DNA from 3 places in the Micromonospora vulcania genome. Region 3 is predicted to be linked to each of the others. Evidence: riboswitches for the same ligand, from Rfam matches in the RefSeq annotation. Region 3 holds a riboswitch; each other region holds the start of a gene.

Region 1 (12,628 bases), on a different contig from region 3:
CAGGGCCCCACCAGGGCGGCGCTGAACACCCGGGACGAGTCTCCCGCCGCCGCGCCTGTCGACCCAACAGCTCCGCACCCCACCGCCCGCCCATCCGTGGCCCGCCACGGCTCGTGCGGCCGGTGCGGCTCCCCATCGCATCGCTCTCTCCCCGAGGTGCCGACCATGGAGACCGTCGTCTTCTACCAGTTCCTGACCGAGGTACCGCAGGCCGCCGCCATCTGGTCGGCCCTGTTCCTGCTGGCGCTGACCGTGCTCGCCGTGCTGGTCGCCCGCCCGGAACGGGACCGGCCTGCTCCCGACCCGGCCCCGGCCGTGCCAACCGCCCGGGACCTGGCCGAGTCCGCCGCCGCCGAGGCCGCCGACCTGCGCCGGTACGCCGAGGAGGTGGCCGTGGCCGCGGGCGGCGCGGTGCAGACCGCCCACCGCCGGCGTACCGAGTGGCTGACCGCCCAGGAGCAGGCGGAACGGGCGTGGGCCGAGTACGACGAGGCGGACACCGCCGCCCGCCGGTTCGCCGGCGCCGCCGCGTTGCCCACCCCGCGTACCCCGCGTACCCCCGCCGAGTACGCCGCCCGGGAGCGCTACCTGCACCAGGCCGCGATGGCGGCGCACTGGCGCGGCGAGCTGTCCATGCGGCAACTCGGCGACGTGTTCGGCCACCGGCACGGCTGGGACGCCCGCCGGCACCCGGTCGAGCAGGAGGCGCTGCTGAGCCGGGCGATCCGGGACGGCCGGCGTGCCGCCTACCTGGCCGCCGCCGAGCGGGAACAGATGGCATGGCGGGACGCGGAACTGGCCGCCGAGTCGGCCCGCACCCTCGCCGAGGAGGCGTACGCGGCTGTGGCGCGGTCGCGGCCGAGCCCGCTGCTGGTGCGCCGGGTGGTGACCGCGGCGTTCCGGCCGGCCGCCGTGGCGCGTTGGCGACCGGCCCGGGTGGGCTGATCCTCCGATCAGTGGGTGAGCCCGGTCACACGCGGCGGAAATCGGGCGGGCGGCACGATCGGCGCGATTGTTCCCGCGAATACGTCGGTGTTGTCGACGGCCTGTCCGGTTATCGCCCGTAGGCGCTGCCGTAACCGGTTGTCCCATCGAGTCGCGTCAGCGGCAATACGCGCAGAAATTGTCGTACCAATTCAGGTTTACGCAGGTGGAGCGGGCTTGGCAGGGCTCGAAGTGGCCAGTAGTGTCGGCGCGTCCGGTGCGGTAACCGATCGCAAGAGGCGACGCCGCGCCGACCCGCTCAATCGTGATCCACGAACCGGGGACCCAACAGTTAAGTCCGGGGTGAATCCGCGAGCCACCGGCCCGCGGTAGGGCGATCTTCCCGCCCGAATCCGTCAGCTAACCCGGTAGGCGGTGTCGGAAGGAGTTCCATCCTCGTGCAGCACCTCTCCACCCCTTGGTTGTTCCCCCGCCTTCACGGCACCGCGGTGCCCCCGCTTATTCGCCCGGTGACGGTGAGCTGACCTCCGGGTCGCCGCCCTTCCCGCCCGGCCGAGCCGGGCGTTCCCCTGAGCGGTTCACCCCGCGCGGACCACGGTCTGCGCGCTGGCGCCTGCCCGGATACCGAATCCGCCCGGTGCGCCGCTCTCCCCCCGATCCGTGGAGGACCCCGTGAAGCACACCCTGCAGCGTCAGCTCCGCCGCCTCGCCACCGAGCGCCCGTACCAGATCGTCGCCGCCTCCGCCGCGGCCCTCGCGATCGCGACCACCACCGGCGCCCTGCTCGCCGGCACCGACGACGCCCCCGCCGCCCAGCGCACCGCGACCACGGTCGCCGAGATGCGCAGCGACACCGCCGCGTCCCGCAGCGAGGCACGCGTGGCGTCCCCCTCGGCCAGCGCCGCGCCGACCACCGCCGCTCCGGCCACCAGCGCCGCGTCGCCCGCCGCCAAGGCCACCAGCAACCCGGACCTGACCCGCAAGCCGGCACCGCCGAAGCCCCCCGCGACCAAGGTGCTCGACTACGACTACCAGGCGCAGAACACGTACTACAACTGCGGCCCGGCGGCCACCCGCAACGCGCTGAGCGCCACCGGCATCGACCGCACCCAGGAGGAGTTGGGCGCCGAGCTGGGCACCACCGAGATGGGCACCAACTCGGCCGAGGACACCACCCGGGTTCTCAACGCCGAGGTCAAGGGCAACCCGTACCAGACCCGGATGTTCGCCGGTTCGCCGAGCCCGGCCCAGATGGACCGGCTCCAGGCTGACGTGGTCAAGGCGATCACCGACGGTCGCGGAGTGGTGGCCAACGTCGTCGGCGACGCCACCGACACCGACGGCGGCTGGCACTCGTACGGCGGCGGGCACTACATCGCCGTGGTGGGTTACAAGGACAACGGGCGGACCGTGCGGATCGCCGACTCGGCGAACCCGGCCGACCCGGCGTACTGGATCACCACGATCGATCTGGCCAACTGGATCGCCACTCGGGGATACTCCGCCTGATCCGGGCGTAGCCGCCGCGGGCGCCGTCCCCCACGAGGGGCCGGCGCCCGCGGCGTCCGTGTCGGTACGGTCAGTAGCTGATGAAGCCGTACAGGGCGAGGTGGTTCGACTTCGTCCCGCTGATCGTGTGGCCGATGCTGGACGGCTGCACGCCGCCCTTCACGAAGAGATAATCGATCTTGCTGGAGCCGCTGGTGGCGGCGGAACCGTAGCCGGTCATGCCGTAGCCGCTCAGGGTGCTCGGCGCGATGCCCGTACGGTTCGCGTCGATCCCCACGATGCGGATCGTGGACGCGTTCAGCAGGCTGGTGGCGTCCGCGCCGAGGTGGATGCCGGAGTTGGCGATCCCGGTGTCGCCGTCGCCGGCACACGCGTTCTGCCGGTTCTCCTGGGGCAGGTGCATGGTCGCGGCGAACACGCTGGTGCCGGTCGCCTTGATGGTGAACCGGGCCGCGATGGCGCTGGTCCGCTTCCACTTGTAGTAGTCGGTGCTGTCCGGGTCGCTGTTCGGCGGCTTGTAGAGCGTGCACCCGGCTCCGTTGGCGTACGCCGTGCCCGGCTTGAGCCAGCCCGCGCTCCAGTACTTCGAGACGTCGCCAGCGGCGAGGTTGAGCGTCCTGGTGTTCCAGATGATCCCGTTGGTCTGCTTCTTTTTCAGGTCACCGAGCGACTGGGAGCTGCACTTGTGCGTGCCGCCCCACGGCTCCGGGTCACTCCACGCCACGATCGCCCCGTACGTGCCCGCCGGGTAGCCGAACTTGGCCGACAGTTGGTCGGCGTACGCCTCGGCCTGGCCGGTCCCGCGCACCTGCTGCACGATCAGGATGTCGGGCGCCACCACGCCGGCAGTGCCCTTGCTGCCGTTGTCGTCCACCAGCATCGAGGTCAGGTGGTCCGGCCCGGAGACCCGGGTGCACGTCCCGTCGGCGTTGTTCAGCACCAGGTTCTCGATGTTGTTGTTGTAGACCCGCAGGACCCGGTCGGCCGCCACGACCGCGTCGGTGCCGAGGGTCGGCGTGGGCACGTTCGACGCCGTTGCGAGCGCCGGAGCGCCGGGCGCTGTGCCGACCGCGACGGCCGCCAGGGCCGCCACCAGTACTGATCGATGCCTTGTGAGCATGTCGGGCTCCTCTCCGCTCCGGGACCGACGGGCCGGATCGGCCCGCCAGGCGGCGAACTCTACAGTGGATCTTTGTCGGTACGTCGTCCCCGTCGGTGATCCTCGTACCGGCCCGCGAACCGTGGGAGACTGCGGCCGTGGTGGATGAATCGGATGCCCGTACCGGCCGTCGGCCCGTCCTGCTGCTGCTGCACGGGATGGGGGCGACCGGGGACATCTGGTTGCCCTGGGCGCCACTGTTGGAGCAGCACTGGCCCGGGCGGTGGCTGGCGCCGGACCTCGCCGGGCACGGCTGGTCGGCCCCGCTGCCGTCGTACTCCTTCGGCGGGTTCGCCGAGCGGATCGCGAGCGGTCTGGCCGCCGACGACCGGATCGTCGTGCTCGGGCACTCGCTGGGCGGGGTGGTCGGCCTGGCGTTGGCCGCCCGCGCCGTCGGGACACCGGTGGACGCGGTCGTCGGGCTGGGAATCAAGGCGGTCTGGACGCCCGCCGAGCTGGCTCGTGCCGCCGAGCTCGCCGACCGCCCGGTGAGCTGGTTCGCCAGCCGTACCGAGGCCGCCCGCCGCTACCTGCGGGTCGCCGGGCTCACCGGCCTGATCCCGGCGGACCATCCGGTGGTGGACGCCGGGCTGCGGGAGGTCGACGGCCGGTGGCGACTGGCGATGGACGCGAACGCGTTCGCCGTCGGTGAGCCCGACCTGGCCGCACTGCTGGCGGCGACCGACGTGCCGGTGGTGCTGGCCCGCGGCGAGCACGACCCGATGGTGACCGACGCGCAGCTCAAGGAGTTCGGCGTACCGGTCGCGACGCTGCCGGGGCTCGGGCACAACGCACACGTCGAGGACCCGGCGGCGGTGCTGGCACTGCTGGACGCGTACCGCTGAGCCCTTACACCGACGCGGACGCGGCCATCGTCTTCGCGGGCTCCAGCTCCCGCCGGGCGGCGGTCAGGAACGCCTCGGCGTACGCGTCGGCCGGGAAGTCACCCAGGTAACGTCGGCGGGTGGCCCAGCGCTCCGCGGCCAGCGGGTCGGTGTCCAGGAGCGCGGTCAGCACCTCGTCCACGTTCGACATGTCGCGGCGCAGCACGTAGCCCGACGCGGCCAGCGGGAAGTGCCCCGTGAACTCGGCACCATCGTCGCCCATGTCGGTGACCGCGTACGGCTTGCCGGAGTAGAGGTAATCCGAGATCACTCCGGACACGTCGGAGACCAGCGCGTCGGAGCGGTTGACGCACTCGGTCAACGTCAGCTCCCGGGCCGCCGTGCCGCACACGTGCAGCCGGCCGGTGCGGGCGTGATCGGCGACCAGCAGCTCGGTGAGTCGCCCCAGCTGCCGGGCCGAGGCCGGGTTCTGCGCGGTGTACGGGTGCGCCCGCAGGATCACCGTGGCATCGCGCTCCAGCAGCCGCCGCAGCAGCTCCTCGGCCACCGGCAGCGAGCAGTAGTCGGCGTCGGCGTGGTGCCCGGTCCAGGTCGGGGTGTAGAGCACCGTCGGGTGCGCCAACCCGTGCTCCGGTTCCGGACGCACCTTGATCGACTCGACCTGCGGGCGGCCCACCACGACGAACTTCTCGGCCGGGATCCGCACCCCGGCTCGGGTGTACCGGTCGATCGCCGCCGGACCGGCCACGAAGATCCGGTCGAAGATCCCCGACACCGGGTTGGCGCTCGGCGCCTTGTCGCTGTCGCCGTGGTGCAGCTGCACGTGGGTGAGCTGGGTGAACCGGATGCAGTGGCTGTTCTTCGCCCCGTGGTTGACGTAGAACGCCACCCGCAGGCTCGGCACCAGCACCTCGTCCAGGGCACGGAGGGTGGGGCAGTAGACCACCGGGGCGTCGGTGGCGGCGGCGATCGGCGCCAGGAACTCCGGCTCGCGCACCACGACCAGGAACGGCCGGCCGATCCGCCGCAGGTACGGCAGCCACATGGTGACCTGGTATTCAGAGCCGGGCGGCGCGGAGAAGTAGAGCAGGAACTCCGGCTGCTGCCGTCGCAGCGCACGGGCCACCGCCGAACCCTCGGTGGCCGGCCGGAATCGCCGCCGGGCCAGGTCCACCGCGACCACCCCGGCGCCGGCGGCGACCAGCAGACTGGCGACCAGTGCCACCGCGGCCGGCAGGGCCAGCGCCGCGGCCAGGGTCACCACGGCGAGCAGCCCGAGCAGGGCCGCGCCGAGCTGGTCGGCGATCAGCGGAGTCCAGGACCGTACCGGCAGGTTGGCGGCCCGCATCTCCAGGTTGCCGGCGGTGCGCAGCGGCCCCACCAGCAGCACCAGCCCGAGCAGGACCAACGCGGTGCCGGCCAACGCCAGGGAGAACCCGGCGTCGAGCCGCCGTTCGTACCCGACCAGGATCGCCGCGCCGATCAGCGCGGTCTCGGCGACGGTGTCCGCGCCGGCCCGGACCCGGCGTTCCGCCGCCGCGGCGGCCAGCGCGGCGATGGCCAGCGCCAGCCCCCAACCGGTGGCACCGGTCAGCGCCAGTACGACGAAGGTCAGCACGGCCAGGCCGGCGCTCAGGCCCCGGGCGGCCAGCTTTCGGACCAGGTCACCACGCATGTCGCTCCGTTCGCCGCCGTTGGCGTCAGTTCGCGGAGGTCGCGCCGGCCGGCGCCTCGAGCAGACCCGGGCTGGCCTGGGTCGGCACGGTCGGCGTGGGCCCGTCGCCGGGTGCCCGGCGTACGTCGATCACCTGGCCGGTCAGGTCGGAGATCAGCACGTCCAGCGACGACTGGGCCACGGCTTCGGCGGCGAGCAGCGTGTGCTCCGGCTCCTCGCCGAATGCCCGGGTGCGCATCGGGGTCGCGGTCCGCTCCGGGTTGATGCAGTTGACCCGTACGCCGACCTCGGCCCACTCGTCGGCCAGCGCCTGGGTGAGGTTGACCAGGGCGGCCTTGGTGGCCGAGTAGAGCGCGTAGCGGGCCCGCCCCCGGGTGTACGAGCTGGAGGTGTAGAGCAGCAGCTGGCCCTTGGTCTGCTGCAGGTACGGCAGGGACTGCCGGGCGATGGTCACCGGGCCGACGAAGTTGACCTGGAGCAGCCGGTCCATCGTCGCCTCGTCCATCTCGGCGAGGGCGCCCTTCTCCAGGATCCCGGCGGTGACCACCACGTGGTCGATCCGGCCGGTGGCCTCGAAGGCGGCCTTCAGCGCGGCCTCGACGTCCTCGGCGCGCTCGACGTGGGTGCCGGTGGTGGAGCGACTGACCGGGAAGACCTGGGCGCCGTAGCGCCGGGCCAGCTCGGTCAGCTCGTGGCCGATGCCGTAGCTGCCGCCGAACACCACGATGGTGCGGCCGGTCAGCTCCTCGGAGTAGCTGCGGTGGTCGGTCAGCCGGGGCGCCTGCGCAGCGGCGAGCTGGAAGAGCTTGTCCGCCAGGTGCACGTCGACCGGGTGGGTGACCTTGATGTTCTCGTCCGAGCCGTCGATCACCTTGATCGGGGTGCCGGGCAGGTAGCGCAGCACCACACCGCAGTCGTCGGTGGCGGCGAACGCCGGGTCACCCTCGGCGATCCGGTACGCCTCTCGAATCGTGGGGGAGCGGAACGCCTGCGGGGTCTGCCCGCGGCGCAGCCGGGAGCGGACCGGGATGTCGGTGATGCAGTCGTTCTCGTCCAACTGGATGATCGTGTCGGCGGACGGGATGGCCACGTCCACCGCGGCGTAGGTCCAGAGCGCGTTCACGCACTCGCGCACGATCCGGCCGCTGAGCAGCGGGCGTACCGCGTCGTGGAAGAGGATGTTGCAGTCCGCCGGGCCGACGGCGTCCAGCGCGATCCGGGTGGTCGCGTTACGCGTGTCGCCGCCCTCGATCACCTTGGTGACCTTGCGCAGGCCGGCCTTCTCGACGATCTGCCGGGCGTCCTCGACGTGCCCGGTCGCCATCAGCACGATGATCTCGTCGATCTCCGGCGCTGCCTCGAAGACCGCCAGGGTGTGCTCGATGATCGGCTTGCCGGCGATCTTCAGCAGCTGCTTCGGGATGCCGAGGCCCAGCCGGGTCCCTGTGCCGCCGGCCAGCACCACGGCCACCGTCCGCGAGGGACGCCACGGTGCCGGGGTCTCCGGTGCGGCGTCCGGGCCAGTGGTCTGGTCCTGCGTCATGTGCCGGATCCTCACTCTCAGGGATACGTGAACGGAAGGTTCCGCCCGAGCGGCGACGGAATGAACCTTAACGCGCGAACCGCGCCGCCCCAACGCGGGCGACGCGGTCCATGGCGCCGTGTCGATGCCGGAGGTTCGCCGGCACTCTACTTGCTGTTCGCGTAGGCCTCATATGCCCGGATGACCTCATCCGTGGGGCCGTCCATCCGCAGAACGCCGGATTCCAACCAGATCGTCCGCTCGCAGGTGTCCCGTACCGAGGAGAGCTGGTGGCTGACCAGGAACACCGTCCCGGCCCCCTCGCGCAGCTCCCGCACCCGCTGCTCGCTGCGCTTGCGGAAGCCCTTGTCGCCGGTCGCCAACGCCTCGTCGATCAGCAGCACGTCGTGCTTCTTCGCCGCGGCGATCGAGAAGCGCAGCCGGGCGGCCATCCCGGAGGAGTAGGTCCGCATCGGCAGGCTGGCGAAGTCACCCCGCTCGTTGATCCCGGAGAAGTCGATGATCCCGGCGGCCTGCTGGGCCACCTCGTCGGGATGCATCCCCATCGCCAGGCAGCCGAGGGTGACGTTGCGCTCGCCCGAGAGATCGTTGAGCAGCGCCGCGTTCACGCCCAGCAGCGAGGGCTGCCCCTGGGTGTGGATCGCGCCCCGGTTGACCGGCAACAGGCCGGCGATGGCCCGCAGGATGGTGGACTTCCCTGAGCCGTTCGTGCCGATCAGCCCGATCGCCTCGCCCCGGTACGCGGTGAACGAGACGCCCTTGATCGCGTGCACCTCCCGTACGTTCGGCGCGGAGGTGCGCTTGACCAGCCGACGTAGCGCGGCCACCGGAGTGGTGCCGCCGCCGGCGCCCTGGTGCACCCGGTAGATGATGTGCGCGTCGTCCACCACCACGGTCGGGATCCGTTCCGGTGCCACCGGCAGGGGAACGGTCGCCTCGTCGGCGGCCTGCAGATAATCAACCACGGCCGTACTCCTGTTCGCCGCGCCAGAAGTAGATGTAACCACCGATCCCGGCGACCAGCGCCCAGCCCACGGCCACCAGCCAGAGTCGGGTCAACGACTCGTTGAGCAGCGGTGCCTGCTCCAGCAGGGCGTACCGGGCCAGCTCGATGTAGACCAGCATCGGGTTGTACTGGACCAGCGTCGTCGCCCAGCCGGGCAGCTTCTCGAAGAGGCTGACGTTGTAGAGGACGCCGGAGCCGTACATCCAGGTGCGCAGGACGAACGGCATGACCTGCTTCAGGTCGCTGGCCTTGGCGCCCATCCGGGCCACCAGCAGCACCACGCCGGCGTTGAACACCGCCTGCAGCAGCAGGGCCGGCACCAGCATCAGCCACTTCAGGGTGATCGGCTCGCCGGTGACGAGCACGATGCCGATCAGCACCACCATCGACGCCAGCAGTTGCTGGAACTGCGTCATCGTCGTGGACAGCGGCAGGCTGGCCCGGGGGAAGTGCAGTGCCCGGATCAGCCCGAGGTTGCCGCTGATCGACTGGGTGCCGGCCAGCACCGCGCTCTGGGTGAAGTTGAAGATGAACAGCCCGGTGGTCAGGTACGCGATGTAGTTCGGGATGTCGTTCTGCGACAGCACCACCCCGAAGATCAGGTAGTAGACCGCGGCGTTGGTCAGGGGTGTGAGCACCTGCCAGAGCTGACCCAGCTTGGCATTGCTGTACGAGGCGACGAGCTTGGCGTTGGCGTACGCGGCGATGAAGTGCCGGTAGGCCCACAGTCGGCGGCTGTACTCGGCGAGACTGGGTCGCTCACCGGCGACCCGTAGTCCGTGCCGAGCGGCCAGCTGCGCCTGGGTCAGGCCCGTTTCGGGGTCGACCAGCGCGGTGGTGGCCATGGAAATGGCGCTCCGATCTTTCGTGCAGACGGGTTGCTCGAGACGATGGAATCCTAGAGGGATCTGTGCGCGCTGCGCCGCCTCGTCGCTGCGTGGACAGTAGTCCGAAACACGTCGGGACGCAACCGTATCGTCGTTGCGCTACTCTGGTCCCCGTGAACCCCGAGAAGAGTCCCTGGTGACGATCGAGAAGAGGCGGGCCCCGGCCGGCGCGGCGGTGCTCCGTGGTGAGATCACCACGGCCATTCGCCGCGCGCTGATGCAGGAGCTCGCCGCGGTCGGCTACGGCCGGCTCTCCATCGAGGCGGTGGCCCGCCGGGCCGGCGTCAGCAAGACGGCGATCTACCGGCGCTGGAACTCGAAGCTCGACCTGGTGCTGGAGCTCGTCGCCGCCGCGGCGCACGGCAAGCTGCCGGTGCTGGACACCGGCACCCTGCGCGGCGACCTCGCGCTGCTGTTCCAGGCCGTGGCGCACGCGCTGCGCCACCCGCTGGCCTCGCAGATCATCCCGGACCTGCTGGCCGAGGCCGCCCGCAATCCCACCATCGACGCGAGCCTGCGGCAGGTGCTGCAGGCCCGGCAGCAGGAGATCGCCGGTCGGCTGGTGGCCCGTGCCGTGCAGCGCGGCGAGCTGCCGGCCGACACCGACCCGGACGCCGCGGTCGACCTCATCGTCGGTCCGCTCTACTGGCGGCTCGCGATCGCCCGTCTCCCACTCACCGACAGCTACCTGGACAAAATGGTCGAATCGGTGGCCGTTGGGCTCGGCGTGGACGACGCCGTGCCGCACCCACGGGCCGCGCCGGTCGCCAGTTGACAGGCCGGCGACACCGCACCGCCGGGTGACCGGTCGTGCCGTCCGCCTCCGCTAAGCTGCCCCCTTGACACCCGGCTGTCACTGAGCAGACACCCAGTTTTCTCCCATAATCCGCTGCCGGACGACAAGGACGCCCCGTGACGAGAGTCCAAGACGCTGTTGTGGCGCCAGCGCCAGCCGACCAGAGGAGCGCCGCGAGCCCGGGTGCTCGGGCAGGCGATGGCGACCGGTCCGACCGGGGCCCCGGGCTGACCCGGCGGATCAACGCCGCGGTGGCGGCCGTCCCCGTCGTGTTCACCGACGCCGCGGTGGTCGGCTTCGCCATCTGGACGTTGCTGTACCACCTCAACCTCGGTCTCGACCTGCGTCCCTCCGTCGTCTTTCTCATCTGGGTCGCCCTGCTGCCGGTCGCGGCGTACGTGGCCTGGAGGTTCCGGGGGCGGGAGACGGCCGTGCCGCGCGCCGGCGACGATGCGTCGACCACGCCGGCCGAGGCGCCCGCCGCCGTGGTCGACCGGGCGACGCTGCTGCGTCGGTATGCCCTGCCGGTCGGTGCCGCGGTCGGTGCGGCGATGTTCGCGGCCTTCGGCACCGGCTCGCTGAGCTGGTGGTTGGCGGCCGCGCTCGGTCTGGTCTCGGTGATCTCCGTCTGGCTGACCCTGCCCAGCCGGGGCGCGGCGACCGGCGCGGCCACGGCACCGGTCGTGCGGGAGAAGACCACGCCGGCGCAGGCGTACGTCGTGATCGCGGTCGCCCTGGCCGCCGCGTACTTCGCCACGCTGATCCGCCGGGTGTCGCTCGACGACGTCTTCTACGTGGGCAAGTCGGTCTGGGTGGCCGAGCGCGACAACATCCCGTTCCGGGACTTCCTGTTCACCGAGGGCGTCCTGCCGGGCGGCTCGGCGAACCCGCCGCTGCCCTCCTTCGAGGTGTTCATCGGGGCGCTGGCCCGCGTCGTGCACGTCCATGCCGCGTCGGCGACCTGGTACCTCGTCCTGCCGGTGCTGGCCGTCTTCGCGATCCTCGCCCTGTGGCGTCTCGTGCAGCGGTGGGCGCCGCGGCGTCCGCTGGTCGCGTTCGGCGTGGCGGTGGCGTACATCCTGCTCGTGGCCTACTACGCCGACGCCCTGAACACTTACCACCTGCCCCGGCTCACCCAGGGCAAGAGCGTCTTCGTGCACGCCCTGATCCCACTGGCCTGGGTCTACCTCACGGACTACCTGGAGAACCGCTCGCGGCGTGCCCTGGTCCTGCTCACGCTGCTCTCCGTCGCCAGCGTCGGCTACACCACCACCGCGGTCATCCTCCTGCCCCTGCTCGCCGCGGCGGCCGGTGTGGTGCTGCTCGCCACCCGGCGGGTGCGGGACGCCGTGCTGTGCTTCGCGGCAGCCTCGCTCTATCCGCTGCTGTCCGGCGTACTCGTCCAGGTCCTGCGTGGCGGCGTGGAGGAGGCCGCCGCGACGTACGCCCCGCTGCTGCCCCTGCGGACCATCTACGAACTCACCCTCTGGCTCGGTATCCTCGGTGTCATCGGTGGGCTCGCCGTCTGGTGGTCGCCCCTGGTGCTCCGCCGTGGTGTGCCGCAGCAACTCGCCGCCGGCGCGGCGCTGGCGGTGACGGCCCTGATGGTTCCGGGTCTGTTGAAGTTCGGCGGCGACCTGAGCGGTCTGACGGCGGTGCTCTGGCGGGTGCCGTGGATCCTGCCGGTGCCGGCGCTGGTCGGCTTCCTGGCGGTCATCCGCCTGCCCGGTCTGGCCCGGGTCAACCGGGTCCTCGCCGTCGCGCTGCCCGCCGTCCTGGTGTTCGCCTTCTTCACCCTCGGCAAGCCGATGTGGGGCGACGACTCGGTCCAGTCGATGAAGCCGAGCTGGCGGATGCTGGAGACCCGCAAGAACGTCTCTTTCTGGATCGAGAGGCAGGACCGTCCGGAGGGTCTGCTGCTCGCCCCGTCGACGGTCATGCGGGCGCTCCCGCAGGTCACCACAAAGGTTCGGGTGGTGCTGCCCCGCGACCTCTACCTGACCGACTACGGCCCGCAGACGCAGTTCTCGCTGGACCGGCTGCTGCTCGCCAGGTTCGCGGACGGGGAGTCGGTCTACCTTCCCGAGGTCGCCAACGCCATGCACCGGGTGCAGGTGGGAACGGTGTGCCTGTGGAGGACCAACAAGGCCGCCAACGATGCCGCACCCGCTCTCGGGCTCGTGGAGTTCGCCTCCCGCAAGTCGCCCGGCGGCATGATCTGCTACCGCGTCGGCCCGCCCGGTCCCTTGGCGAGCGGCTTCTG
Region 2 (12,628 bases), on a different contig from region 3:
CGAACAGCTGGAATCCTCCGGCGCCGAGCAGCAGACCACCCCAGGCCAGCCTGGTCGACAGGGCAGCCCTCCGGCGCAGGTCGGCGAACCAGAAGAACCCGCCGACCAGGGCAATCAGCTCGGCGGCGTGCAGCAGCCCGTCCGAGAGCAGTGCCACCGACGGGGTGGACCGGTCATAGAAGTGGTGCCAGGCCAGCACCTGGTGGAAGAGGGTCTCGTCCACCGCGGCCATGACCGCGATCCCGAGCAGGGCACCGGCCAGGATGGACGAGCGGACGTCCGGGATGGCGGCGCTGTACGCACTCGGCTGCTTCGAACCGACCACTACCCACCTCGCATCCGCCAAAGTCCCGGTCAAACTACCTCAAACTGCCCAATCTCCACTCGATCAAGCGGCGTCGGCCACGTCGTGTTGGTCACCCGCAGCTCGCCATCCGCGGGCGGCAACATCCCCGTTTCGCGTCTTCAGCGCGTCGGACGGCATGATCATGGAGCTGCGAACGGACAGACTCACGCTGGCAGCGCAACCTGGACAGGGAGGTGCACGTGCCGGACGCGGACGAACTCGTCGCCGACGCGCTCGCGGCGGTGCGCGGCACCGACGTACGCCAGGCCGAACGGCAGCTGGATCGGCTCATGGTCGGCACCGGCGCGGCGGACGGCACGGCGGCGGTGGACGTGGCGCTGCTGCGTCGCCTGGTCCGCGGCGTGGGTCGGCTCTGGCCGCGCGGCTGGCAGCCGGTGGACCTGGACCGGCTCGCCGCCCGACGGCTCGGTGCCCGCTCGGCCCGGCTGGTGCGGGACGCGATGGCCGCGCAGCGGCGCGACCAGGCAGCGCCGGTCCCGGCCTGGTTCGACGAACAGCTCCGCGACCTGACCGCCGAGGTGTGGTGGGACGACGACCGGGGCGTACTGGCTGGCTGGTCCACCCGGGAAGGGCTGGACCGGGTCGACGCGCTGCGCGCGGCGGTGGACACCCTCGTGCTGGTGGAGAGCCTGCCGCCGATCGCGGTGCTGCGTCCGCCGCCCGGCACGACCGGCGCGGAGAGCGTCGGCCAGCCGGCCCGCGGCGGCTCGGGGTCCCGGATGCTCGATCGGGTCCGGGCGCTGCTGGCCAAGGCCGAGTCGACGACCTTCCCGGCGGAGGCCGAGGCGCTGACCGGCAAGGCGCAGGAGTTGATCGCCCGGCACAGCCTCGACGAGGCGCTGCTGTCCATCGGGTCCGAGCGTACCGACCTGCCCGGCGGGGTGCGGCTCGGCACCGAGCCCCCGTACGCGGGGGCGAAGGCGCTGCTGGTGCAGGAGGTGGCGGCGGCCAACCGGTGCGAGGCGGTCTGGTCCGACGACCTCGGTTTCGCCACCGTGCTGGGCTGGCCGGCCGACCTGGTGGCGGTGGAGTTGCTGTACACCTCACTGCTGGTCCAGGCCACCGCCGCGATGCTGCGCGGGCGGGCCGAGCGGCGGCCGGGGTCCGGACGGCGGACCCGTGTCTGGGACGAGTCCTTCCTGAACGCGTTCGCGCTGCGCATCGGTGAGCGGCTGCGGGCGGCCACCGATGCGGCGGACCGGGAGGCTGCCGAGACGGCCGGGCCGGAGCGGCTGCTGCCGGTGCTCGCCGCACGCGGCGCGGCGGTTCAGGAGCGGCTGGACACGCTCTTCCCCGGCGTCACCCGACACCGGCTCAGCGTCCGGGACGCCGAGGGGTGGTCGTCCGGCACCTCGGCCGCCGACCGCGCGTCGCTGGACGTCGGTCGCGGACGACCGCCCAAACAGGTACCGGGCCGGCCGACCCGCGCTGAGTGAACCGGCGTGGGACCCCCACGGCGAGGAATTTCTGCGATTTTCTGTGGGAACGCGGTAGGGAACGGGCGGTCCGCTCCGACCCTCCGGTGAGCCGCGCCCCGATCGGGGGTGCGACCAGGACCCGAGGAGCATCGCCGTGAAGTACATGCTGCTGATCTGGAACCGTCCCGGCTTCACCGAGGAGCTGACCGAGTCGGAGCGCACCGCCCTCTTCGGCGAGGTCGACGAGATCATGAAGGAGCTGACCGAGACCGGCGAACTGGTCGGCGGGCAGGCGCTCGCCAACCCGTCGCAGACCTTGACGGTCCGGCTCGCCGGCGGCCACCCGGAGGTCGTCGACGGGCCGTTCATGGAGAGCAAGGAGCAGTTCGCCGGTTACCTGACCGTCGACTGCGACAGCCCGCAGCGGGCCGCCGAGATCGCCGCGCGCTGGCCGGACGTGCGCTTCGGCGGTGCCATGGAGGTCCGCCCGATCATGGATCAGGCCGGGACGGAGATGTGACCGACGACCGGACGGTCGAGGATCTGCTGCGCACGCTCGCGCCGCAGGTCCTCGGCCTGCTGGTCCGTCGGCACGGCCAGTTCGACCGGTGCGAGGACGCGGTCCAGGAGGCACTGCTCGCCGCCGCCACGCAGTGGCCCGGGCAGGGCGTGCCGGACAACCCCCGCGCCTGGCTGCTCACCGTCGCGACCCGCCGACTCACCGACGAGTGGCGCAGCGAACGCGCCCGCCGGGACCGCGAGGTGGCGGTGGCGCTGCGCGAGCCGGCGTACGCCGGGGTGGCGCCCCCATCGGACGCGGAGCCAGTGGTGCCGGACGCGGACGACACGCTCACCCTGCTGTTCCTCTGCTGCCACCCGGCGCTGGCCCCCTCGGCGCAGGTCGCGCTCACCCTGCGTGCGGTCGGCGGTCTGAGCACCGCCGAGATCGCCCGGGCGCACCTGGTGCCGGAGGCGACGATGAGTCAGCGCATCCGCCGGGCCAAACAGCGGGTCGAGGCCGCCGGCGCCCGGTTCACCATGCCCGCGCCGCGCGAGCGGGACGAGCGGCTGCGGACGGTGCTCCGGGTGCTCTATCTGATCTTCAATGAGGGGTACACCTCGTCCAGCGGTCCCGATCTGCACCGGGCCGACCTGACCGGCGAGGCGATCCGACTGGCCCGCATCCTGCACGGGCTGCTGCCCGAGGACGGCGAGGTGGCCGGGCTGCTCGCGCTGATGCTGCTCACCGACGCGCACCGGGCGGCCCGGGTCGGCCCGGACGGGGAGTTGGTGCCGCTGGCCGAGCAGGACCGCACCCGCTGGGACGGGACAGCCATCGAGGCCGGGATCGCGCTGATCACCGAGGCGTTGACCTGGTCGCCACCCGGCCCGTACCAGCTCCAGGCGGCGATCGCCGCGGTGCACGCCGAGGCGCCGACGGCCGCCGCGACGGACTGGCCGCAGATCGTCGCGCTCTACCGACTGCTCGCCCGGATCGCGCCGAACCCGATGGTCACCCTCAACCAGGCGGTGGCGGTGGCCATGGTGGACGGGCCGCGTGCGGGGCTGACCCTGCTCACGCCGCTGGACGCCGACGAGCGCACCGCCGGGCACCACCGGCTCGCCGCCGTCCGGGGACACCTGCTGGAGCTGGCCGGGGAGCCCGGCCCGGCGCGGGAGGCGTACCTGGCGGCGGCGCGCGGCAGCACCAGCCTGCCCGAGCAGCGTTACCTGGAACTGCGGGCCGCCCGGCTGGGCGTACCGCGATGATGGTCAGCCGGCGGCCCGGTCGCCGCGCGGACCTTGCCAGGCGGCGACCGGGTGCGGCGCTCGGGCTTCGGGTGCCCGGCCGCCGGTCAGCTCGGTAGTTCGACGGCCGGGCAACTGGTGCCGCGACGGGGCACCACCAGGTTGGTCAGGTAGCTGTCCACCGCCGTGGTCACGCACGGCGTCGTGGTGTAGCTGCCGTGCCCCCACCCCTGGTAGGTGAGCAGCACGCCGTGCTCGCCCAACTGCCGCGCCACGTTGGTGGCCCAGTTGTAACCGCTCGCCGGGTCGTGCACGGTGGCGGCGATCAGCAGCGGCACGTCGGTGCGGACCCGCAACCGGTGCTGCGGGTTGGCGACCGGCTGCGGGGTGCCCAGGCAGGTCGCGAGGGCGAACACCGCCGTCGGGTACCGCAGGTCGGGCGCGAGCCGGGCCATCCGGCTCAGGTGCCCGGCGTACTCCCGGTAGTCGCGGACGGGAAGGCTCCAGTCCTGGCAGAAGACCGCGAAGGGGTACGGCGCCACGGCGTCGCCCGTCGACGCGGCGACCGGCTTGGCGTCGCCCGTCGACGCGGCGACCGGCTTGGCGTCGCCCGTCGACGCGGCGACCGGCTTCCCGACGCTCGGTACGGCCGCCTGGGCGTCCATCTTGCCGATCCAGTCGGCCAGCCACGGCCACCGTACGGTGTCGTAGAGATACCGATGGCTGAGCCGGCTGAGCTCGAACGGGGTCAGCACGACCCCGGGCCGATCCGGGTCGGTCAGCACGCCACGCTCGGCTCGGGCACGCGCCTCTTCCCAGATCGCCCGGAAGTCCCGCCCGTGCAGGGAGCAGGCGGTGGACCGGTCGCACCAGGCGACGAACTCGTCGAACGAGTCCTCCGAGGTGACGGCCTGGGTGTCCAGGAGCGCTCGGGTGCCTAGGCTGTGGTCGACCGCGGCCTCCAGCACCATGGCCCGGACCCGGTGTGGGAACAGCTCGGCGTACTGCTCGCCGAGCAGGGTGCCGTACGAGCTGCCGTGGAAGGTGAGCTGCCGCTCGCCGAGCGCGGCGCGGATAGCGTCCAGGTCCCGGGCCGCGCTGATGGTGTCCACGTGGTCGTAGAGCGGCCCGGTACGGGCCCGGCAGTCGGCCCGCAGCAGCACGTTGCCGGCCAGCGTGGCATCGAACTGGGCCTGGTCGGCCAGCAACTGCGGTTGCTGGGCGAGCAGCTCCCGCGAGCAGACCACCGGGTGACTGCCGCCGATGCCGCGCGGGTCGAAGCTGACGATGTCGAACCGGCGGCGCAGGTCGGCGCTGAACCGGGAACTGCCGTTCACGATCCGGTCGACCCCGCTGTCGCCCGGCCCGCCGGGGCCGAACACCATCGAACCCTTGCGGGCTGCCGGATCGGTGGCGACCCGGCGGGCGAGCGCCAGGTCGAAGCGCTCCCCCTCGGGCCGATCCCAGTCGACCGGCAGCGACAGGGTGCCGCACTCGGCGGTGGCGTCCTTGGGGCAGGGCCGCCAGTCGATGGTCGGGCTCGGCTGTGGTCGTGCGGCGGCCGGGCTCGCCGGTGTCAGGCCGGTGGCCGTGAGGGCCAGGGCGACCGCCCAGCCGGCAGTGGATTTGCGTACGCGCAGCATGAGGTGCTGTCCTCTCCTCGAAGGAGCGTTACCGGTGAAACTCGCCCACTGGGCGAGGTGATGCTGCTTCCACCCGGGCCGTCGAGTGGCCGCTCGACGGCCCGGGGTCTCTGGTCGACCTTCAGTCGACGTCGAGTTTCGGGTCGAACGTCAGTCGACCTCGCGCAGGACGCGTTCGAGCGTGCCCATCCGGGTCTCCATCCCGGCGAGCCGGCCGTCCAGCGCCGCCAGCAGGCGGGCGTTCTCCGCCTGGGCCTGCGCGGCGGTCTCGGCAAGCCGGCGGTAGTCGTCCGAGCGGGCTCCGTCGAACCGGGCCCGCCGGGTCTTGGCGAGCTGCACCATGGTCACCGTGAAGACGCTGATGAGCAGGGCGAAGATGCCGATCGCTCCGACCACCTCGGTCCAGTCGTGGTCGCTCATCGCGTCGCTCCGGGCCGCTCGGTCGGGTCGGACGCGGTCAGCGTCTCGACCGCGGTCGCGATGACCTCGGGGGTGAGTGTGAGCACGAAGGGCTCCACCTCGTAGTAGTTCATGGCCTTTCCGTCCTCCGACAATTCCAGGCGGGCGGTGACCAGCCCGGCCGCCGCCAGCTTCCGTAGGTGGACCTGCAACAGCGCCCGGCTGATGCCCAGTTGCCGGGCCAGCCCGCTGACGTACGCGCGCTCCCGGGCCAGCGCGGCGACGACCCGCAAGCGGTGCGGGTTGGACAGGGTGGCCAGCACCCGGACCAGGTCGTCGCCGGTCGGCGGCGGTGCGGCGCTCATAACCAGCCCTTGCACATGCCAATAGAAGTTAGCAGGTGTGGCCGAGCGGCGCTGGGGTCGGAGACGGAATCAGGGGAATCTCAGGGTCGTCGGACAGACAGCACGCCGGGCCGGTGATCGATCACCGGCCCGGCGTGCGGAGTACGTCGTACGTCAGCTCTTGAAGGCGTCCTTGATCTTCTCGCCGGCCTGCTTGAGCTTGGCCACGGACTGGTCAGTACGGCCCTCAGCCTCGAGCTGCTCGTTGTCGGTGGCCCGACCGGCGCCTTCCTTGAGCTTGCCGGCCGCGTCCTCGGTGGCGTTGTTGATCTTGTCGTCGATACCCATTGCCAACCTCCATTGCGAGCGTTGCTACGCCCTCAGCAGTACCCCCGCCGCCGCCGGCCCAACCATTTCGGGTCGAGACGTCACGACCCGGCGGCACCGCCGCCCGAGCGGAACCGACGCAGGCGCAGGCTGTTGGCCACCACGAAGACCGAGGAGAAGGCCATCGTGGCACCGGCGATCATCGGGTTGAGCAGCCCGGCGGCTGCCAGCGGCAGGGCCGCCACGTTGTAGCCGAACGCCCAGAACAGGTTGCCCCGGATGATGCCGAGCGTGCGTCGGGACAGTCGGATGGCGTCCACCGCCGCGTCCAGGTCGCCCCGGACCAGGGTGAGGTCGGACGCCTCGATCGCCACGTCGGTGCCGGTGCCCATGGCCAGGCCCAGATCGGCCTGGGCCAGCGCCGGGGCGTCGTTGACCCCGTCGCCGACCATCGCCACCGACCGTCCCTCGGCCTGGAGTCGTCGGATCACGTCGACCTTGCCGGCCGGCAGCACCTCGGCGATCACCTCGTCCACGCCCACCTCGGCCGCGACCGCCCGGGCCACCGTGACGTTGTCCCCGGTCAACAGGACCGGAGTGAGCCCCAGTGCGCGCAGTCGGGCGACCGCCGCCCGGCTGGTGGGCCGTACCACGTCGGCGACCGCGAGCACGCCGCGAGCACGCCCGTCCCAGCCGGCGACGATCGCCGTCCGGCCGGCAGCCTGCGCGTCGGTCACCGCGCGCTGCACCTCCGGCGGTACGTCGAGGCCACGCTCGACCAGCAGCCGAGGCCGGCCGACCAGCAGCGACCGCCCCTCGACCGTGCCGGTCACGCCCAGCCCCTCGGCATTGGCGAACCCGGTCACCGAAGGCAGCGCCCCGGCCTCGGCGGCACCGGCGGCGACCGCGCGGGCGACCGGATGCTCGGAGCCGGCCTCCACCGCCCCGGCGAGCCGGAGCAGTTCCGCGCGATCCTCCCCGACGGCCGGCAGCACATCCACCAGGGTCATCCGGCCGGTCGTCACGGTGCCGGTCTTGTCCAGCACCACGGTGTCCACCCGCCGGGTCGACTCCAGCACCTCCGGTCCCTTGATCAGCACACCGAGCTGTGCGCCTCGACCGGTGCCGACCAGCAGCGCGGTCGGCGTGGCCAGGCCGAGCGCGCACGGGCACGCGATGATCAGCACGGCCACCGCCGCGGTGAACGCGGCGGGCGGCCCGGCGCCGGCGCCGAGCCACCAGCCGAGGGTGCCCACCGCCAACGTGATGACGATCGGCACGAAGACCCCGGAGATCCGATCCGCCAGCCGCTGCACCGCGGCCTTACCGCTCTGCGCCTGCTCGACCAGCTCGGCCATCCGGGCGAGCTGGGTGTCCGCGCCGACCCGGGTGGCGGTGACGACCAGCCGGCCGCCCGCGTTGACCGTCGCGCCGACCACGCCGTCGCCGGGGCCCACCTCGACCGGCACCGACTCCCCGGTGAGCATGCTGGCGTCGACGGCCGAGGTGCCCTCGTCGACCACTCCGTCGGTGGCGATCTTCTCGCCGGGGCGGACCAGGAACCGGTCACCGACCACGAGCCGGTCCGCCGGGATGCGGGTCTCCACCCCGTCGCGCAGCACCGTCACGTCCTTGGCACCGAGTTCGAGCAGTGCGCGCAGGGCGGCACCGGCGGTCCGCTTCGAGCGGGCCTCGAAGTAGCGACCGGCCAGGATGAACACCGTCACCCCGGCGGCGGCCTCCAGATAGATGTTGCCGGCCCCGTCGGTGCGGGTGATGTCGAAGCGGAACGGATGCGTCATGCCGGGCAGGCCGGCGTCGCCGAGGAAGAGCGCCCAGAGCGACCAGCCGAACGCGGCCAGGGTGCCGAGCGACACGAGAGTGTCCATGGTCGCGGCACCGTGCCGCAGGTTGGTCCAGGCCGCCCGGTGGAACGGCAGCCCACCCCAGACCACCACCGGGGCGGCCAGGGTCAACGACAGCCACTGCCAGTAGTCGAACTGCCAGGCCGGCACCATGGCCAGCAGGACCACCGGCACGCTGAGGACCACCGAGACCCAGAGCCGGGTACGCGGGCCACGCAGCGCGTCCACCGGCTGCTCGGCGGGATCGGCGGCGGACGGTGAGGGCGGCAGCGCGGCCGTGTAGCCGGTCTTCTGCACGGTGTCGATGAGGTCGTCCGGCGTGACGCCGTCCGCGTACCGGACGGTGGCCTTCTCGGTGGCGTAGTTGACGGTCGCGCTGACCCCGTCCATCCGGTTCAGCTTCTTCTCGACGCGGGCGGCACAGGCGGCGCAGGTCATCCCGCCGATCGCCAGCTCGATGCGGTTCGGTGCCTCCGGCAGCGGTCTGCTGGTGGTGGTCATCGTCTCGTCCCGTCAGTCGTGCCCGTGCCCGGGAGTGCCGTGGTCGGCGCCGCCGGTCGGTACGGGTGCGCTCGGCGTGGTGCCGCCGCCGGGCGTCGGGGCCGTGGTCGCCGGGGTGCCGGCGACCACGGTGAACTCGGCGGTGTGCACCGACCCGCCGTGCCGGAAGTCCAGGTAGAGCCGGTAGCTGCCGGCCGAGGGCACCTCGGCGAAGAAGGTGACGGCGGGGCCGGATGGCGTCCGCCCGTCGCCCGGCGTCCCGTCCGGGTGCACGTGCAGGTACGCGAGGTCGCCCCGACGCAGCGCCACCAGGTGGCCGTACGCGCCCAGGTAGGGCTCCAGGTCGGTGACCGGCTGCCCGTCGCGGCTGACGGTCAGGGTGAGCGACGAGGTCTGGCCGGGCTGCGGTGCGCCCGCCAGGGTGACCGTGTAGCCGTCGACGGTGGCGCTGGTGGCCGGTGCGGGCAACGGCCGCTCGGTCAGCGTTCCGGGGACGGTCACGTCCACGCCGAGGGTCAGCGGCTCGGCCCCGGTCGGTGTGAAGTCGGCGAACGCCCGCCACTGCCCGGGCCCGGCCAACGGGGTGGCGACCCGCCAGGTGCCGTCCGGGCCCAGCTCCGGATGCACGTGGCGGAAGCCGGAGAGATCCCGTCGGGCGACGATGAGGTGCATCCGCTTGTCGTGCGCCACGTCGTACCGGGTCACCGGCCGGCCGTCCGGGCCGCCGATCCGGAAGGCAAACTCGCCGGCCAGAGTGGCGACCGGTTCGAGGGTGTAGCCGCGGTCGGAGACCAGCAGACCACCCGGGAGCCGATCGGCCGCCTCGTCGTGCTCGCCCTGGCCGGCTGGGCCCGCCGCATGGGTGCCGCCGTCGTGCCGACTCTCGGCGACCGGGGTGGCGGCATCGGTGACTCGACCGATCCCGTACGCCGCGCCGAAGACCGCCGCGAGACCGAGTGCGAACCCGCCCAGTCTGGTCGCCGTGTTCATGTCGGCCCCCTCGTCAGCCGTCGACGAGGTCGTAGCCGGCCTCGTCGACGGCCGCCCGGACGGACTCCACGTCCAGCGGCTGGTCGCTGCCGACGGTGACCCGACCGGTGGCCAGGTCCACCTGCACGTCTCGGACACCCGCGATGGCACTCACCTCGGCGCTGACCGCGCTGACGCAGTGCCCGCAGGTCATGCCCTGCACCTGGTACGTCGTGTTGACCATCGGAGCGTCTCCCTCCATCGCCTCCGAAGCCTATACCCCCCAGGGGTAAGGAGAAGGCGGATCCCTGCGCTGACCTGTTACCGGTACCCGGTGGGGGTATCTGACAAGAAAGGACCGTACCATACCCCCCAGGGGTACGCTATCCTGGTCCGCATGACCGCACCCACCCCGATCCGCGGGTACACCGCCAGCAAGGACCAGCTGCTCGCGCGGCTCCGTCGTGTGGAGGGGCAGGTCCGGGGCATCGAGAAGATGGTCGACGAGGACCGCTACTGCATCGACGTGCTCACCCAGATCTCCGCGATCCAGGCCGCCCTGGACAAGGTGGCGTTGGGCCTGCTCGACGGGCACGCCCGGCACTGCATGCACGAGGGAGCGGCCGAGGGTCGGGCCGACGAGATGGCCACCGAGATGATGGCGGCGGTCGGTCGGCTGATGAAGCGCGGCTGACCGCCCGCCCGTCCGCCGCCGCGTCGGCGGCCCGCCTATCCGACACTCCGCCACGCCCTGCAACCACCGGTCCGGCTGGTTAGCATTTGCGACGATGGCCCTCCGGACCCCGCTCCGCCTGCGCAGTGGACACCGGCGCCGCCGCAGCGCGGCGTCGACTCCGGCCGACCGGGCCGGACGCTCACCGTCCGTAGCCGCGGGGTCGCCATCCAGCGAACCAACTCTCCCGTACCCGCACGTTCCCGCAGCGGCGGTGAACCGAGCGGCCCGCCGGCACGTATCCCGCACCGGATCGTTGGGAGTCGCGCATCGGGTTCCGACCACACCCGCGCCCGGATCGACCCGACCCGATCCGGGCGCGGACCGCACCCCTAGCCACCGCCACCGACCAGTGGCCAGAGCGGAACAGGAGCACGGAAACGGCATGGTGACACTCCTCAGCGTGACCAGGTGGGGCGTCCGCCCTGAGAACCGCATCACTGGTCACTCAGCGCCATGGCGAAATGACGCTTTTGGTGGGCATCGGGACGTAGCTCAGCCGGTCGACTCTCGGGTAACCTCGCTGCCGGTTACCGAGGAAGGCGCGCAGCGGCGCCTGCGGTGCCACCGCCCAATCGCCAACCGGCGAGCCGGGAACCCAGGTACGTGGGGTGAATCCGCGTCAGCGGTAGGGGCCACTTCCGCCCCGAACCCGTCAGCTAACCCGGTCGGCGGTCGACGGAAGGGAACATTGTGACGGCACCCCTACGCCGCTGGATGACACCCGCGGTGGCCGTGATTGCCGCATTGACCGTGCTCGCCGGCCCCCTCCCGGCACATGCCGCCCCGGCGACGCCCACACCGTCCGGGCACGAGGAGGACGGCGAGCCTCAACTGCTCACCGACGTCATCGAGAAGACCAACCGCGACTATTCCGCGGCGAAGTCCAAGCTGGACAAGTCGAAGGCGCGGCAGGCGGATCTGGCGCGGGAGGTCGACCGGGCCAAGGCCGACCTCGACGCGCTGGCCCCGCAGGTCGGGCAGATCGCCGCCCAGTCGTACCGAACGGGGCGGATCGGCGCCATCGCGATGCTGTTGGAGAGCGACGCCCCCGACTCGTTCGTCCAGCGGGCGGCGACGCTCGACGAGATGAACATGGTCAACGAGAAGAAGCTCGCCGAGGTCAACGCCGTGAAGGCCCGCGCCGAGCAGGCCAAGCTTGCCCTCGATGCGGAGGTCCGCGAGCAGCAGAAGCAGGCCGCACTGATGGCCAAGCAGAAGCGTGACGCGGACAAGGCGCTCGCCCTGGTCGGTGGGAAGGGCTTCACCGGTGGCCTGGTGGCGGCCACCTCACCGGTCGCCCGGATCGGTCCAGGCCGCACCGCCGACGGGGACTGGAAGTCCGAGTCGTGCAGCGCGAAGGACCCCACCACCTCGGGCTGCATCACCCCGCGCACGTTGCACGCCTACAAGGAGGTCAAGCGGGCCGGCTTCAACCGGTTCGTCGGCTGCTACCGCTCCGGCGGTCCGTGGGAGCACCCGAAGGGCCGCGCCTGCGACTGGTCGCTGCAGAAGAGCGGCTTCGCCCCGTGGCACAACGAGGACACCCGGACGTACGGCAACAACGTCGCCGCGTTCCTGATCCGCAACGCCGACCGGCTCGGCATCTACTACGTGATCTGGAACCGGCAGATCTGGTTCCCGGCGACCGGCTGGAAGTCGTACAGCGGGCCGTCGAACCACACCGACCACGTACACATGTCGCTGCTCTGACCCGCACACGCGTCGAGGGCCGTCCCGCACCGTGCGGGGCGGCCCTCGTCGCGTCAGGCCGCGGCGGGCGCGGCCGGGTCGGCGGGTACGTCGAGCGTCGCGGCACCGGCCGGCACGGAGGCCACCGGACGCACCACTCCGGCGGCGAGCCGGTAGGACACCCCGACAACCGCGCACCGCCCCTGCGCCACCTCGGCAGCCAACACCGGCGACTGGTCGAGCAGCGTCTCGACGGTCTGTGCGATGTGGATGTCGACGATGCCGTCGATGTCGTCCACCCCCTCGGAGGCGGCCCGGCGCAGGCTGGGCAGCACGGCGTCGACGACCGCGCGCAGGTGCCCCCGGGGAGCGGTGCCGGTGGTGGCCGCCTCCCGGGCTGCCTGCACCGCACCGCACGAGTCGTGCCCGAGCACCACCACCAGGGGCGTACCGAGCACCGTCACCGCGTACTCCACGCTGCCCAGCACCTCCGGGCCGACAATGTGCCCGGCGGTGCGGACCACGAACAGGTCACCCAGCCCCCGGTCAAAGATGATCTCGGCGGCCAGCCGGGAGTCGGAGCATCCGACGATCACCGCGAACGGGTGCTGCCCATCGGCC
Region 3 (5,635 bases):
GGAGCAGTTGGAGCCCACCATCGAGCAGTACAACAAGGTGCGGGCGCAGCTGAAGGTCAACCGGAAGAAGTCGGGAGACCTGCAAAAGAAGATCGAGCCGTTGGCACTGCAGAGCCAGCTGGCGTTGAACCGGGTCGGTGACCTGGCGTCCCGCTACTACATCTCCGGGCCGTCGCACGACATCGGCGCGCTGCTGGTCAGCGCCAAGCCGGACACGCTCACCGAGCAGCTCACCGTTCTCGACCGGCTTGCCGCGCAGGAGCGCAAGGAGGTCGAGGGCGTGCTGGCCGTACGGGCCAAGTACGACGGCCAGAAGCAGAAGCTGGACGCGCTGATCGTCACCCAGACCAAGCAGCAGAACGATCTGGCGGCCAAGAAAAAGCAGATCGACGCCGAGATCAAGCGGCTCGAGGCGGCCCTGCCGAAGACCACGGTCAAGACCGAGGGCTGCCCGACCATCAACGGCGTGGTCAACGCGGCCGCCCAGAAGGCGATCAAGACCGCCTGCCAGCAGGTCGGCGATCCGTACGTCTGGGGCGCCACCGGCCCGAACTCGTTCGACTGCTCGGGCCTGACCCAGTACGCCTACAAGGCAGCCGGGATCAGCCTCACCCACCACACGGGCGACCAGTGGCACGAGGGCAAGGCCATCTCGCGGGCCGATGCCCGCCCCGGTGACCTGGTCTTCTTCTTCAGCGACCTGCACCATGTCGGCCTGTACCTCGGCAACGACAAGATGGTGCACGCGCCACGCGCCGGTAAGCCGGTGCAGGTGGCCAGCATCAACTACATGCCGGTCGCCGGGTTCCGCAGACCCGGCTGATCCAGCAGACGCCACGAGGGCCCCCGGTCGGACGACCGGGGGCCCTCGTCGTTCGTTGTTCAGCGGGGTGCGCCCACCGGGGACGGCAGGAGCTGCACGTCGGCGAGGTCGACGTACATGATGCGGTGGCCGAACTGGATCTGCGCGTAACGGTTCTGGCCCCGGATGACCGTCCAGTCGCCCGGCGAGGAGCCGTCGAACGTGGTGGCCCGGTAGTACTCGCCGGCCAGCACCGCCCCGACGGCGTACCGCTGCCCGGCGGCGAGCGTGTACTGCAGCGGCGAGATCGTCTGGTAGGGCACTCCGGCCGGGTACGCGGCCTGCTCCGGGTACGCCCGCCCGTACACCGGGATGGTGGCCCGTCCCGGCTTCGGGGTGGCCACCACGCCGACAGTCCAACTGGCGGTCGGCGCGGACGCCGGATTGTGGAACCAGGCCTTCTGGCCGAGGTACCAGATCGCCGTCCAGTCGCCCTGGCGCCCGGCGAGCGCGTACGTCTGCCCGGCGGAGGCCCGTGCGCCATGGTCCGAGACGGCCATCGTGTTCGGGGTGCCGTCCGGGCGCAGCGCGATGTCGTTGACCAGAGGTGCGTCCGCGGCCGGCGCGCTACGCAGGATCACCGCTGACGAGCCGCGCGGCGGGCACGGCACACCGGCGGTGACGCATCCGGTGAACGCCGGCTGGTTGGTGGCGAAGTCCGGGTCGATCCGGACCAGCCCGGTGGCCGGGGTGCCGGTGTCCAGCCGCGGCGCGTGCAGCAGCTCGAAGTAGTGCGTCCAGTCCCAGTACGGGCCGGTGTCCCAGTGCATCCCGCGTACGTTCGCGGCGATGGTCCCGGGCACGTTGTCGTGGCCGATGATGTGCTGTCGGTCCAGCGGGATGCCCAGCCGCAGCGCGAGGTGCCGGACCAGCTTCGCCGAGGTCCGGTACATCGCCTCGGTGTACCAGGTGCCCTCCGCGGCGAAGCCCTCGTGCTCCAGCCCCACCGACTTGGCGTTGACGAACCAGTTGCCGGCGTGCCAGGCGACGTCCTTGGTCTTCACGTGCTGGGCGACGTGCCCGTCCACCGAGCGCAGCGAGTAGTGCCAGCTCACGTAGGTCGGGTCCTGGACGAGCTTCAGGGTGGTCGCCCAGCTCGCCTCGGTGTCGTGGATGACGATGTACTCGATCTTCTGCCGGGCGGGCCGGTCGGAGAGGTCGTGGTTGCCGTAGTCACCGTCGCCGAACGCCGCGTACGGCGCCGGGATCCACTCGCAGGAGATGGTGCGGGGGCACTCCAGCCCGTCCGGGCGGGCGAGTCGGCGCAGGCCCAGCCGGTCCAGCCAGGAACGCTCCGGTTGCACCGCGCGCGCCGGCAGCGTGATCCGCTGGCCGTCGTCGGTCACCCGGGACTCGCCGGTGCCGATGGTCGTGTAGACCTCGTCGGCGAAGGCCGCCGCGGCGTCCGCGGTGTCCGCGCCGCCGTAGCGGGCCACCGCGCCGTACCAGGTGGCCGGGTCGGTGCCGGCGCCGACCGGGGCGCCAAGCTCCCGTTGGTACGAGGCCAGCAGCGCCGCCCCGCCCCGGATGTTCACGCCCACGTCGCTGCGCAGCGCCTCGGGGGTGGCACCGGTCAGCTCGGCGGCGGCGTCCACGGTCTGCAACGCTGCGGCGGGCGGAGCGTTGTCCTCGGCCGGCCGCGGAGCGAGGGCCGGCGCGGGCCGTGCGTCGTCACCGCGCGGGTCCTCGGTGCCGGCGTCGTGGTGGACGCCCTCGGACCGGGCGGTCACCTGTCGGGCATCGGTCAGGTGCATCGGACCGTAGCCGGCGCCGGTGCTCGGTGTGCCGGCGTTGCTGTCCCAGCGCGACTCCAGGTAGGAGACGCCGAGCAGCACGTCGGTCGGTACGCCGTACTCGGCTGCCGCGGCGGCATACTGCTGCTGCCGGTCGACGGTCGGTGCGGCGGCGGCCTGGCCGGCGGGTATCGGCACCGTGATCGCGGCGGCGACCACGGTGGCGAGCAGCGCACGCCGGCCGGTCGGCAGGGTTGAATGGTGCATCGAACCCCCTATATCTGACGGGTCAAGGTGAGGTCACCTTCGCGCCGCTCGGAGCTCGCGTCAATACCTTTCCATCTATCGAAGCAATCGGAAGAATTTCTTCGCGTACCGTGCGTAACTTCTTCCAATCGATACGGAGTGTCACGGCCGCACGGGTTGCGGATCGGTAACAGCCGTCTCTACTCTGGTCATTCGTCGGGCCGATAGCAGGTCCGCCCACCCCGGGCGGTAACGGACCGACACCGCCGAGTCGCTTCCGAGCGAACCGGGGACCCAGGTTTCTCGGGGTGAATCCGCACCTGCGGTAGGGCGCCCACTTCCCGCCCGAACCCGTCAGCTAACCCGGTAGGCGGTCAGGAAGAAGGAGTACGGAGCCCGGTGGCACACCATGCCCCGCGGCCGTCGTCCGAGCGGCCGGCGTCAGCCGGCCCGACGGCGACTGTGCCGCGCCCACGCTGGTCCCGTTTCACCACCGCCCTCGCCGCGCTGGTCGGCGTCGCCGTCGTTCTGACCGGCAGCGCCACGGCGGCCCACGCCGACCCGTCCGTCGCCGAGATCGAGCGCCAGATCGACGCCGACTGGAACAAGCTCGAACCGATCATCGAACGGCACAACGCCACGCGCGCCGACCTGGCCGGCAAGCGCAGGCAGGCCGACGCGCTGGCCGCCCGGATCACCCCGCTGGAGCGCCAGGTCGACGCCGCGATGGACAAGGTCAGCGCCCTGGCCGTCCGCGCCTACAAGGGCGAGAACGTCGCCACCGTCAACGCCGTCCTGGGCAGCCAGTCGCCCGGCGAGGTGGTCGGGCAGCTCGAGATGCTCGACCGGTTCGCGCACAACCAGCAGCAGGACGTACGCGAGGTCGCCGACCTGCGCGACGAGCTGGCCCGGCAGAAGGCGCCGCTGGACGAGATGGTCGCCCAGCTGACCGTCACCGAGGCCCAGCTGGCGGCGAAGAAGAAGCAGATCAACGAGGAGATCGACAAGCTGCAGAAGCTGCGCCTCAAGGTGTACGGCAACGGCGGCGGCGGCTCACTGCGTCCGGCGCCCTGCCCGGGCAGCTACCCCGGCGGTGCCGCCGGCGTGGCGGTCAAGTTCGCCTGCGCGCAGATCGGCAAGCCCTACGTGTGGGGCGCCGAGGGCCCGAACTCGTACGACTGCTCCGGGCTGATGCTGGCCGCCTGGGCCAAGGCCGGGGTGTCACTCCCGCACAACGCGGCCCAGCAGAGCCGGGTGACCAAGGACGTCAGCAGGGCCAACCTGCGCCCCGGTGACCTGGTCTTCTACTACAGCGACATCCACCACGTCGGCATGTACGTCGGCGGTGGCTGGGTGGTGCACGCCTCGCAGGCGGGCCAACCCGTGAAGATGAAGAAGGTCGACGACGGCCCGATCCACAGCTACGGCCGCCCCGGCTGAGCCTGAGATGTAAGGAAGGGGCCCTTCCTACCGCCTGCGGTAGAGAAAGGGCCCCTTTTTAACACACGACGAGTCGATTACCGGGTGGGCCAGGTGCGCCAGTGCTGCCAGGAGCGGCTCGGAGTCGGCCCGCGCTGCCCCTGGTACCGCGAGCCGTAGACCATCGAGCCGTACGGGTGCTCGGCCGGTGAGGAGAGTCGGAAGATGCAGAGCTGCCCGATCTTCATGCCCGGCCAGAGGGTGATCGGCAGGTTCGCCACATTGGACAGCTCCAGCGTCACGTGGCCGGAGAAGCCCGGGTCGATGAAGCCGGCGGTGGAGTGGGTGAGCAGCCCGAGTCGGCCCAGGCTCGACTTGCCCTCGAGTCGGCCCGCGAGCTGGTCGCCGAGCGAGATCACCTCCAGCGTCGAGGCGAGCACGAACTCCCCCGGGTGCAGCACGAACGGCTCGCCGTCGGGCACCTCGACCGCCGAGGTCAGGTCGTCCTGCTGCATGGCCGGGTCGATGTGTGTGTAGAGATGGTTGTTGAAGACCCGGAACAGCCGGTCGAGCCGTACGTCAATGCTGGACGGTTGGACCAGGGTGGGCTCGAACGGCTCCAGGCCCAGCGTGCCGGCCTTGATCTCGGAGACCAGGTCGCGGTCGGAGAGCAGCATCGGACCACCATAGCGGCGTCAGCGGCAACTACCGGATTCGGTGCCGGTGACCAGCGCGCCGAGGTCGCTGCTCGTACATTTGTTCGATAGAATGCTCGCATGGCTTCCTGGTCCGATTTCGCCGCCGACGAGCCCCGCCTCGCCGACGGGATCCGCGTTCTTCTTCAGCAGTACGGGCCGGGCTTCGGCTATCTGGCCACGGTCCGCGCCGACGGCGGTCCCCGGGTGCACCCGGTCTCCCCGGTGATCACCGACGAGGGTCTCTTCTGCTTCATCATCGACTCGCCCAAGCGCCGCGACCTCGAACGCGACGGCCGTTACGCGCTGCACTCGTTCCCACCGGAGGAGAGCGACGACGAGGCGTACGTGGCAGGTCACGCCCTGCCGGTGACCGATCCGGCCCGGGTGGCCCGGCTGGCGCAGACCGTCCGGGCCGCGCCGCAGGTCGACTGGCGGCTGTTCGAGTTCACGGTCGACGTGGCGATGCTGACCCACCGCGAGCAGCACGGCACCGGCGTTCCGGGTGGGTCGCTCGGCACGCCGGGCGGGCCCGCTGTCCAGGTCTGGCTCGACCCGCATGTTCCGCCCGCAGCGGCCGAGCCGGCCGCCGTCCCGCAGGCCCGTCCGGCCCGGCGCAGTCGTGAAGTTCAACGCACGGCCGCCTGACCCGGCGCTGGCGCTACGCGGGGGTACCTGGG

Evidence for each region. A riboswitch is a leader RNA that binds a small molecule or an ion and turns the genes downstream of it on or off. The one in region 3 is predicted to bind cyclic di-AMP.
Region 1: it holds a riboswitch for cyclic di-AMP, as region 3 does, so the genes downstream of both, ACFQGL_RS09025 (C39 family peptidase) here and ACFQGL_RS19480 (C40 family peptidase) in region 3, are expected to answer to the same signal.
Region 2: it holds a riboswitch for cyclic di-AMP, as region 3 does, so the genes downstream of both, ACFQGL_RS28100 (coiled-coil domain-containing protein) here and ACFQGL_RS19480 (C40 family peptidase) in region 3, are expected to answer to the same signal.

What each region holds. Positions count from the first base shown of each region.
Region 1 is NZ_JBHSQS010000004.1:433,097-445,724, forward strand. Features, by position in the region: gene ACFQGL_RS09015 (hypothetical protein) at 1-25, shown strand, start outside; gene ACFQGL_RS09020 (hypothetical protein) at 166-945, shown strand; cyclic di-AMP (ydaO/yuaA leader) riboswitch at 1,231-1,374, shown strand; gene ACFQGL_RS09025 (C39 family peptidase) at 1,606-2,454, shown strand; gene ACFQGL_RS09030 (hypothetical protein) at 2,525-3,574, opposite strand; gene ACFQGL_RS09035 (alpha/beta fold hydrolase) at 3,712-4,458, shown strand; gene ACFQGL_RS09040 (CDP-glycerol glycerophosphotransferase family protein) at 4,463-6,133, opposite strand; gene ACFQGL_RS09045 (D-ribitol-5-phosphate cytidylyltransferase) at 6,159-7,676, opposite strand; gene ACFQGL_RS09050 (ABC transporter ATP-binding protein) at 7,823-8,641, opposite strand; gene ACFQGL_RS09055 (ABC transporter permease) at 8,634-9,527, opposite strand; gene ACFQGL_RS09060 (TetR/AcrR family transcriptional regulator) at 9,745-10,344, shown strand; gene ACFQGL_RS09065 (DUF6077 domain-containing protein) at 10,617-12,628, shown strand, end outside.
Region 2 is NZ_JBHSQS010000027.1:14,778-27,405, forward strand. Features, by position in the region: gene ACFQGL_RS28040 (DUF2243 domain-containing protein) at 1-325, opposite strand, end outside; gene ACFQGL_RS28045 (DUF2786 domain-containing protein) at 547-1,803, shown strand; gene ACFQGL_RS28050 (YciI family protein) at 1,949-2,305, shown strand; gene ACFQGL_RS28055 (RNA polymerase sigma factor) at 2,302-3,555, shown strand; gene ACFQGL_RS28060 (alpha/beta hydrolase) at 3,642-5,177, opposite strand; gene ACFQGL_RS28065 (hypothetical protein) at 5,328-5,597, opposite strand; gene ACFQGL_RS28070 (ArsR/SmtB family transcription factor) at 5,594-5,941, opposite strand; gene ACFQGL_RS28075 (CsbD family protein) at 6,095-6,268, opposite strand; gene ACFQGL_RS28080 (heavy metal translocating P-type ATPase) at 6,349-8,613, opposite strand; gene ACFQGL_RS28085 (hypothetical protein) at 8,626-9,603, opposite strand; gene ACFQGL_RS28090 (heavy-metal-associated domain-containing protein) at 9,617-9,826, opposite strand; gene ACFQGL_RS28095 (metal-sensitive transcriptional regulator) at 9,980-10,276, shown strand; cyclic di-AMP (ydaO/yuaA leader) riboswitch at 10,874-11,004, shown strand; gene ACFQGL_RS28100 (coiled-coil domain-containing protein) at 11,009-12,028, shown strand; gene ACFQGL_RS28105 (carbonic anhydrase) at 12,082-12,628, opposite strand, start outside.
Region 3 is NZ_JBHSQS010000011.1:52,411-58,045, reverse strand. Features, by position in the region: gene ACFQGL_RS19490 (C40 family peptidase) at 1-823, shown strand, start outside; gene ACFQGL_RS19485 (N-acetylmuramoyl-L-alanine amidase) at 883-2,862, opposite strand; cyclic di-AMP (ydaO/yuaA leader) riboswitch at 3,096-3,228, shown strand; gene ACFQGL_RS19480 (C40 family peptidase) at 3,241-4,281, shown strand; gene dcd (dCTP deaminase) at 4,359-4,937, opposite strand; gene ACFQGL_RS19470 (pyridoxamine 5'-phosphate oxidase family protein) at 5,037-5,603, shown strand.